Regions from separate parts of the Pseudomonas sp. P1_A1 genome, predicted to be linked through region 2. Evidence: riboswitches for the same ligand, from Rfam matches in the RefSeq annotation. Region 2 holds a riboswitch; the other holds the start of a gene.
What was found. A riboswitch is a leader RNA that binds a small molecule or an ion and turns the genes downstream of it on or off. The one in region 2 is predicted to bind cobalamin.
Positions count from the first base shown of each region.

Region 1: another riboswitch for cobalamin. It lies ahead of cobO (cob(I)yrinic acid a,c-diamide adenosyltransferase); the one in region 2 lies ahead of AC1D2Q_RS12030 (CbtB domain-containing protein).

Region 1 is NZ_JBFTZE010000010.1:25,512-29,923, forward strand. Features, by position in the region: gene AC1D2Q_RS16285 (PQQ-dependent sugar dehydrogenase) at 1-1,029, opposite strand, end outside; gene AC1D2Q_RS16290 (hypothetical protein) at 1,098-1,682, opposite strand; cobalamin riboswitch at 1,837-2,071, shown strand; gene cobO (cob(I)yrinic acid a,c-diamide adenosyltransferase) at 2,153-2,764, shown strand; gene AC1D2Q_RS16300 (cobyrinate a,c-diamide synthase) at 2,761-4,086, shown strand; gene bluB (5,6-dimethylbenzimidazole synthase) at 4,083-4,412, shown strand, end outside.
Region 2 is NZ_JBFTZE010000006.1:313,518-317,929, reverse strand. Features, by position in the region: gene cobM (precorrin-4 C(11)-methyltransferase) at 1-409, opposite strand, end outside; gene AC1D2Q_RS12040 (cobalamin biosynthesis protein) at 492-905, opposite strand; gene AC1D2Q_RS12035 (CbtA family protein) at 902-1,606, opposite strand; gene AC1D2Q_RS12030 (CbtB domain-containing protein) at 1,618-1,821, opposite strand; cobalamin riboswitch at 1,944-2,171, opposite strand; cobalamin riboswitch at 2,292-2,506, shown strand; gene cobW (cobalamin biosynthesis protein CobW) at 2,609-3,676, shown strand; gene cobN (cobaltochelatase subunit CobN) at 3,680-4,412, shown strand, end outside.

The DNA.
Region 1 (4,412 bases), on a different contig from region 2:
CAGGCCCAGCGACGCGGTATGGGGCCCCACCGCGTAGTCTGGAGTAATGGCCTTGGCGACCAGATCAGGGTTTTGTGGCTCGACGCGAACATCGACATGTTGCCCGTAATAGCTGTAAGGCCAGCCATAGAACCCGCCGTCCTTCACTGACGTGATGTAGTCCGGCACCAGGTCGCTGCCGATTTCGTCACGCTCGTTGACTGCGGTCCATAAAGCGCCGCTCTGAGGCTCCCAGGCCAGGCCGTTCGGGTTGCGAATCCCCGAGGCGAAGATTCGATGGTTGCCGGTGGCGCGATCCACTTCCCAGATCGCCGCGCGACCTTCCTCCTGATCCATGCCGTTTTCACCGACGTTGCTGTTCGAACCCACGGTGACGTACAGCTTGCTGCCGTCCTTGCTGGCGATGACGTTTTTGGTCCAATGGTGATTCAGTGTGCCGCCCGGCAAATCGACCACTTTGATCGGCTGCGACTTGATCGCCGTCTCGCTGTTTTCATAGTGGAAACGCAGCAAGCGGTCGGTGTCGGCGACGTACAGGTCTTTGCCGACCAAGGTCATGCCGAAGGGCGAGTTGAGGGTTTCCAGGAACACCGTGCGGGTTTCGGCGACGCCGTCGTGGTCCTTGTCCCGCAGCAGAGTGATGCGATTCGGGCTGGGAACGCCGGCCCCGGCACGGCCCATGACTTTGCCCATGACCCAGCCGCGAATGCCTTTGCCGTCGTCGGGTTTGGGCGGCGAGTTGGTTTCGGCCACCAGCACATCGCCGTTGGGCAATACGTAGAGCCAGCGGGGATGATCGAGGCCTTCGGCAAACGCCGCCACCTGAGTCCCTGGCGCGGCAGTGGGTTTTTTACCTTGAGGCCAGCCGATCGCCGGGGCGATGTTCACCGTCGGGATCAGGGTTTTGTTCGGTTCCGGCAGCTTGGGCGACGGTCCGGTGCCGTCCGAGACTTGCAGGCTGGAGGTTTCACCACAGGCGGCGAGCCCTCCGGCGAGCGCGATGATGAAAACGAGTTGGGGTTTGCGCATTACTGATCTTCCCTATGAATGCATTGACGTAATCATAGAGAAGCGTAGACACCCGATGGTTCAACCAGTCAGCCGCGGGCTTCCTTGAACAGCACGGCGATACCCGGGTGGTAGTTGCCGGCTTCATTGCGCAACTTGCGGTAGGCGTAAGGGAAATACCAGGCCACCGCACAGGTGTGTTCCTTTTGCAGGTCGTCGAGCATGTCCTGGAGTTCTTCCGGGGTGGCGCTGTGCTGGGCTTTTTGTGGAGCGACAAACAGGCAGCCGAGTTTCAGGTCGCTGGCGTAGCTGATGCGCTTCGCGTCGCTGGTGATGTCCGCCAGTGCCTGGGTCAGGTTCAAACTATTGACCCGCGGCCAGCGCTGAGTGGCCTGCAGGTACGCGCGTTCTTCGCTGGTGGCGATAAACAGATCGGCGCGGGCGTTGCGTTCGCCTTCTTCGGTCTGTTTGCGCGTCGGTGTTTGCTGCAGCGTGACCATTTCCGCCATCCAGGCTGCGGCAGAGAGCAGGCCGAGGTTGGCGTTTTCGTCGTACCAGTAAGGCGTATCGTTATCGCCGCGCACGGCGTTGTAGCGGTCGATACAGTCAAACCAGCGTTCCAGCACCGGGCGCAGGAATTCCAGCTTCGGATTGCTGATGATCATGCCTTGCATGTGGCTCACCCTTGTTATTGTGTTATGAGGTTGTGGCTCTTTGATATCACTGCTGGCAGTGTGGCACAAGATTGGCGTCAGATAATTGATCGGCGGCAGTTATTCGCCGGAAGGCGTCCCGTCTTTAATTGACGCTCCACCCCCAACCCTCTAACCTTCGCGGCTTGTTTCAGGTGCTCTGTGGCCTTGGTCGACAGAGTGAAACAGGGAAGCCGGTGAGTGAGTTTCTTCCAGCGAAGAACGATCGCGATCCCGGCGCTGCCCCCGCAACGGTAAATGAGTGAAGACTGCGCCTTGAGCCACTGTGTCGACGATTGACATGGGAAGGCGCGCAGTCGGGCCAAGTGCCGCTCATGAGCCCGGAGACCGGCCTGATCCATTCAGCGGCATCACGGTGGGCGATGCCAGGCTTCTTGCCGTCTATTCTTGTGCCTGCCCGCCGTTATCCAGCCTCAACGGAGAGCTCCCCCATGACTGATACCCCCGATCGTGACGAACGCCATCTGGCGCGCATGCTGCGCAAAAAAGCCGTGATCGACGAACGCATCGCCAACTCGCCGAATGAATGCGGCCTGCTGCTGGTGCTGAGCGGCAACGGCAAAGGCAAGAGCAGTTCGGCGTTCGGCATGCTTGCGCGCTCCATGGGCCACGGCATGCAATGCGGCGTGGTGCAGTTCATCAAGGGGCGCAGCAGCACCGGCGAGGAGTTGTTCTTCCGGCGCTTTCCGGAGCAGGTGCGTTTTCATGTGATGGGCGAGGGCTTCACCTGGGAAACCCAGGACCGCCAGCGTGACATCGCCGCCGCCGAAGCTGCGTGGGCGGTGTCCCGCGAACTGCTGAGCGATCCGTCGATTGGCTTGGTGGTACTCGATGAATTGAACATCGCCCTCAAGCACGGTTACCTCGATCTCGATCAGGTGCTCAGCGACTTGCAGGCCCGTCCACCGATGCAGCATGTGGTGGTCACTGGCCGTGGCGCCAAACCGGAGATGATCGAACTGGCTGACACCGTCACCGAAATGGGCATGATCAAGCACGCCTTCCAGGCCGGGATCAAGGCGCAAAAAGGCGTCGAGTTGTGAGTCAACCACGTCAATGCCCGGCGGTACTGATTGCCGCGCCGGCCTCCGGTCAGGGCAAGACCACCGTCACCGCCGCGCTCGCCCGGTTGCATCGCAATCAGGGGCGCAAGGTGCGCGTGTTCAAATGCGGCCCGGACTTTCTCGACCCGATGATTCTCGAGCGCGCCAGCGGTGCGCCAGTTTATCAACTGGACATGTGGATGGTCGGCGAGCAGGAAAGTCGTCGTCTGTTGTGGGAAGCCGCTGGCGAAGCCGATCTGATCCTCATCGAAGGCGTCATGGGGCTGTTTGACGGTACGCCGTCCAGTGCCGACCTGGCGCGGCATTTTGGTGTGCCGGTGCTCGGCGTGATTGACGGCACCGCGATGGCGCAGACCTTTGGCGCGCTGGCCTTGGGCTTGGCGCGCTATCAGCCGGATTTGCCGTTTGCCGGTGTGTTGGCCAACCGGGTTGGCACCCTGCGTCATGCGCAATTGCTCGAAGGCAGCCTGACAGAAGGCTTGCGTTGGTACGGCGCGTTGTCCCGGGAAACCGGCATCGAATTGCCGAGTCGGCATCTTGGCCTGGTACAGGCCAGTGAGCTGAATGACTTAGATCTGCGCCTCGATGCCGCCGCCGCCTCGCTGGCCAGCAGTTGCGACGTGGCGTTACCACCTGTCGTGGAATTCGCCGCGCCTGAAATGATTGCGGCCGAACCGTTGCTGGCCGGTGTGCGGATTGCTGTGGCTCGGGACGAAGCCTTCGCGTTTACCTACGGCGCGAGCCTGGATCTGCTGCGGGCCATGGGCGCCGAATTGTCTTTCTTCTCGCCGATCCGCGACAGCGGGTTACCAGAGGCAGACAGCCTTTATCTGCCGGGCGGTTACCCTGAATTGCACCATGTGGCGTTGTCACAAAACACGCCAATGCTGACCGCCATCCGCGCTCACCACGCGGCGGGAAAACCGTTGCTGGCCGAGTGTGGCGGCATGTTGTACCTGCTGGACTCGTTGACCGATGTCGAGGGTGCTCGCGCCGAGCTGGTTGGCTTGTTGACCGGTAATGCGGTGATGCAGAAGCGTCTGGCGGCGTTGGCCTTGCAGGCGGTGGAATTGCCCGAAGGTTTGCTGCGCGGGCACACCTATCACCACTCGCTGACCAGCACCGAGCTTGAGCCGATTGCACGTGGCCTGAGCCCCAATGGCGGGCGAGGGGCGGAGGCGGTTTATCGTGAGGGGCGGATGACGGCCTCTTATGTGCACTTTTATTTTCCGTCCAATCCGGCGGCGATTGCTGCGTTGTTGGCGCCCGATCGTGAAGCCGTCATCGCGAGCAGGCCATGACAGAAAACGCCTTTTCCGAAGCCGAACGCGATGCGGTCTACCGAGCCATCGGTGAACGCCGTGACATGCGCCACTTCAGTGGCGGCACAGTCGAGCCCGAGTTACTGAGACGCCTGCTCGAAGCCGCGCACCAGGCGCCGAGCGTCGGCCTGATGCAGCCCTGGCGGTTCATCCGCATCAGCGACCGGGCGCTGCGCGGCAAGATCCAGCAACTGGTGGAGGAAGAACGCGTCCGCACCGCCGAAGCCCTCGGCGAGCGCTCCGACGAATTCATGAAGCTCAAGGTCGAAGGCATCCAAGACTGCGCCGAAGTGCTGGTCGCTGCG
Region 2 (4,412 bases):
AACGGGTCAGAATCACGCTCTGTGACACGTCCGGCAGGGTCAGTTCGGCACCCAAAAGGGCCGCGCAGGCGGCGGTGGCGGTGACACCGGGAATGATTTCGAAAGGGATGTCGAGTTCACGCAAGTAGCGAATCTGCTCGCCGATCGCGCCGTACAGGCTCGGGTCGCCGGAATGCACCCGGGCCACGTCCTGGCCGCTGGCGTGGGCGGTCTTGATCAGCTCGACGATCTGTTCCAGGTGCAGTTCGGCGCTGTTGACCACCTGTTCGGCTCGGTGGCCTTCCAGCACGGCGGCGGGGACCAGGGAGCCGGCATAGATGATGACCGGGCAGCTACGAATCAGCCGCTGGCCTTTGACGGTGATCAGTTCCGGGTCGCCGGGGCCGGCGCCAATGAAGTAGACGGTCATCGTCGTTTCCTGTCAGAAATAGGGCCTGGGCATGCTTCAGATGAAGAATGCTCATGATCGAAGGCGGGGATTATCGGGGATTTTACGCGGCGCTGGCCAATGCCAGGGTGGCCTGGGCGTATTTTTGTCGTGGAATCAGCAACTTTGCCGGTGCCTGGGCCAATTGTTCGGCCAGAGCCAACGCGGCACTCTCCGCCACACCGTAGCAACCGGTGCGTTCAAACGCGATGTCCGAGTGGTGGCTGAGTTGCGGTTCATAACCGGCCAATTGTTCGCTGCTGAAATACATCAACGGCAATGCCAGCTGTTCGGCCAGTTGGATCAGGCCAGGTTCATCGCGCTTGAGGTCGATGCTGGCCAGGGCCTTGATCTCACGAAGCTCGATCTGATGGGCCTGTAACGCCTGATCGAGCAGCGCCCGCAGCGTGCTGACGGGGCAGCCGCGCTGGCAGCCCAGGCCGACCACCAGGGTCGGCACTGTGCCGCTTTCAGTCATGCGCTGTAATGTCCATCGCTTTTGCGGCGGAACAACCAGGCGCTGATCAGGCCCAGGGCCAGCCAGAACGCCACGTTGGTCAGCTGCGAAGCGATCTTGAATTGCGTTTCCAGAGCTTCCGGCGCCAGCATTGAATGGACTTCCGGTTGTGGTGCGCCAATCACATGCGGCACGGCCAGGATCGCCACGCCGAGCGCTTTCATCAGCCAGTGACGGCTGAACACGATCAACGCGATGCCGACGGCCGTGGACGCGGCAGTGCCGATCCACCAGATTTGCCGTTGCGCCAGATCAGCCGCGGCAGTGCCCGGCAGCTCAGGCGGCAGGCCGAGAGTCGGAGCCAGCACGAACGTCGCATAACCGGCCAGGCCCCAGAGCAGGCCCTGAGAGGTTTTGGTCGGTGCGCGCAGGGTGTAAAGACCGGCGAGCATCAGGGCGAAACCGACGGCTACTACCAGGTTGCCGCCGGTAGTGGACAGCACGCGCTGCCAGCCGTCTTCCGGCTCCCAGGCTTGGGCATCGTGGGTGTGAGCGACTGCGCCCGCGGCGTGCTCGTGGACTTCAACAGCGGCCGGCTCGGATTTTTCGTAGGTCTCGGCCTGCAAAATCAGCGGGGCGACCCAGAAGCTTTGCAGCAGGGTCAATAGCAGGGCGGCCAGCAGCCCGGTGAAACCTGCGGTTTGCGCAATACGCTTGATCATCTCGGCAGGACTCAATGGCACGGAAATGCGGAGCTGTGACGGGTATCGTGCGCGGCGTTGTGCACCGCTTCGATGTGCGAGAAACCGGCGAAATACACAAGGCTGGCGCCAAGGATCGACGCACACACGGCGGCGGTCAGGCGTTGAGTCAGGGTCGTGGTGGTGCTGGCGATGCTCTTATCGGTGTTGCTGCCGGTGCTGCTGATGATCGACATGGCGCTTCCCTCTGGTCTGTCAGCGGGCGAATAGAGCGCATGAAAACCTCCGCACGCCAAGGGCTCGCAGAGATTTCGAACAGCGCCCGCCCACCGCGGGTTTGTTATTCAGTGAACGTAAAAGTCACTTTGTGTTGCGGGCCGGTCTCCGGGCTCGCGAGGGGCCGGGCTTGCGCCTGGACCTGCAAGCATCACCTTCCCATGCCGTATGACCGGCACAGTGGATCTGACGCTTCACTCGCTTACCGTTGCGGGGGCAGCACCGGACTGACATGGCTTTAGAGTAAAGCACATGATTCACCGGTTTCCCGTTTCACCCTGTGAAGGGCACCCGTAACAGGGCGTGTAGGAGAGCATGGGCGAGGGCGGGGAGTCAATTGGCAGGGGTTCTCAATTGGAGGCCAAATGCCGATTGGTTCTTTGTAGGGGCGGGTGGCGTGCGCAGTGATTGACCCGCCCCCACACGATGCGTAGCCTTGCGCTTTCGAGGTTCTTCGGCGTCTGCCGAAGCTAAGAAGGGAACGCGGTCGATGCCGCGGCTGCCCCCGCAACTGTGAACGGTGATGTTCGCTGCCACGCCACTGCAAACCCTGTGCAACGGGCTCGCGGGAAGGCGCAGCGAATGCCAGGCTGACCCGCCCGGCACACCGTCAGCCAGGAGACCTGCCTCGACACAGATTCTCACTTTCAACCGGGCGGGGTGATCCGGTGGCGAACTCTTCAGGCACGCGCCCCCGCGTTGCCGGTCGTCGTCCCGTATGCCCGCCACCTTGCCAAAGGGCATCCGATGAAAACACTGGCCAAACTCCCCGTCACCATCGTTACCGGCTTCCTCGGTTCGGGCAAAACCACCTTGCTGCGGCACATGCTCGACAATGCCCAGGGCCGTCGCATTGCGGTGATCGTCAACGAGTTCGGCGAGCTGGGCATCGACGGCGAGATCCTCAAGCAGTGCTCCATCGGCTGCACTGAAGAAGAGGCCAGCGGTCGCGTCTATGAACTGGCCAACGGCTGCCTGTGCTGCACCGTCCAGGAAGAGTTCTTCCCGGTGATGCGCGAACTCGTCGCGCGTCGCGGCGATCTCGACCACATCCTCATCGAAACCTCGGGCCTGGCCCTGCCAAAGCCTTTGGTTCAAGCCTTCCAGTGGCCGGAAATCCGCAGTGCCTGCACCGTTGACGCTGTCATCACCGTGGTCGACAGCCCAGCCGTGGCCGCCGGCACTTTCGCTGCATTCCCGGATCAAGTGGACGCCCAGCGCAAACTCGACCCGAACCTGGACCACGAATCGCCGCTGCACGAACTGTTCGCCGACCAACTGGCCAGCGCCGACCTGGTAATCCTCAACAAGGCTGACCTGATCAGCGCCGCAGACCTGGCCCGCGTGCGCCTGGAAGTCGCCGAAGAGCTGCCGCCAGCGGTGAAAGTCATCGAAGCCAGCAGCGGTCGCTTGCCCCTGGACGTGCTGATCGGCCTCGGTGCCGGTTCCGAAGAACATATCGACAGTCGCCACAGCCATCACGATCATCACCATGAAGGTGAAGACGATCATGATCACGACCATGACGCATTCGACTCGATCTCGATCGAACTGCCGCAAGCCGACGAAAGTCTGCTGATGGACGCGCTGACGCAACTGGTGGTGCAGCACGGCATTCTGCGGGTCAAGGGTTTCGCGGCGGTGCCGAACAAGCCGATGCGCCTGCTGATTCAGGGCGTGGGCACGCGTTTCGACAAGCACTTTGACCGTCAGTGGGGCGCGGATGAAGCACGCACCACCCGTCTGGTGTTGATCGGTCAGGCGCTGGACGCCGTTCAACTCGAAGCGCAATTGCGCGCTGCGCTCAGCGTTTAACCCATGCACCTGCTCAGGACCCAGCCCGGCGGTTTCGTGTCGGATGACAACATTGCCGACCTTGGACAAACCCCCGCCGAGCTGGTGATCCTGTGCAGCGGCGATTCCAGTCTGGCGTTGCTCGCCGAGGCGGCGCAGCAGCTGCCCGACGATTACCCGAGCCTGCGCCTGGCCAACCCAATGCAGGTGCAGAATCACGCCTCGGTCGATCTTTATGTCGACGAAGTGCTGCGCCACGCCAAGGTGATTCTGATCTCGCTGCATGGCGGCATCGCCTATTGGCGTTACGGCATCGAGCGTCTGGTGGAATTGTCCCAGCGCGGTGTGCAGTTGATTCTGGTGCCGGGCGACGATCGTCCGGACCCGGAACTCAGCGATCTGAGCACCGTGATCCCCGAAGACCGCGACCGGCTCTGGCACTTCCTGCGTCAGGGCGGCATGGCCAATGCGCTCGACCTGTTTCGCTGCCTCGCCAGTCGCTGGCTGGGTCGCGACTATCCATGGTCCGAGCCGCAAACCCTGCCACGCACCGCGATCTACCACCCGCAAAAAAGCCCCGCGCACCTTCAGGATTGGCAAGCCGATTGGCAGGCCGGTCAACCGGTGGCGGCGGTGCTGTTTTACCGCTCGCACTTGCAGGCGGCGAACACCGGTTTCATCGATATTTTCTGCCAGCGTTTGCAGGCGGCGGGGCTTAACCCGTTGCCGATTGCCGTGGCCAGTCTGAAAGAATCCG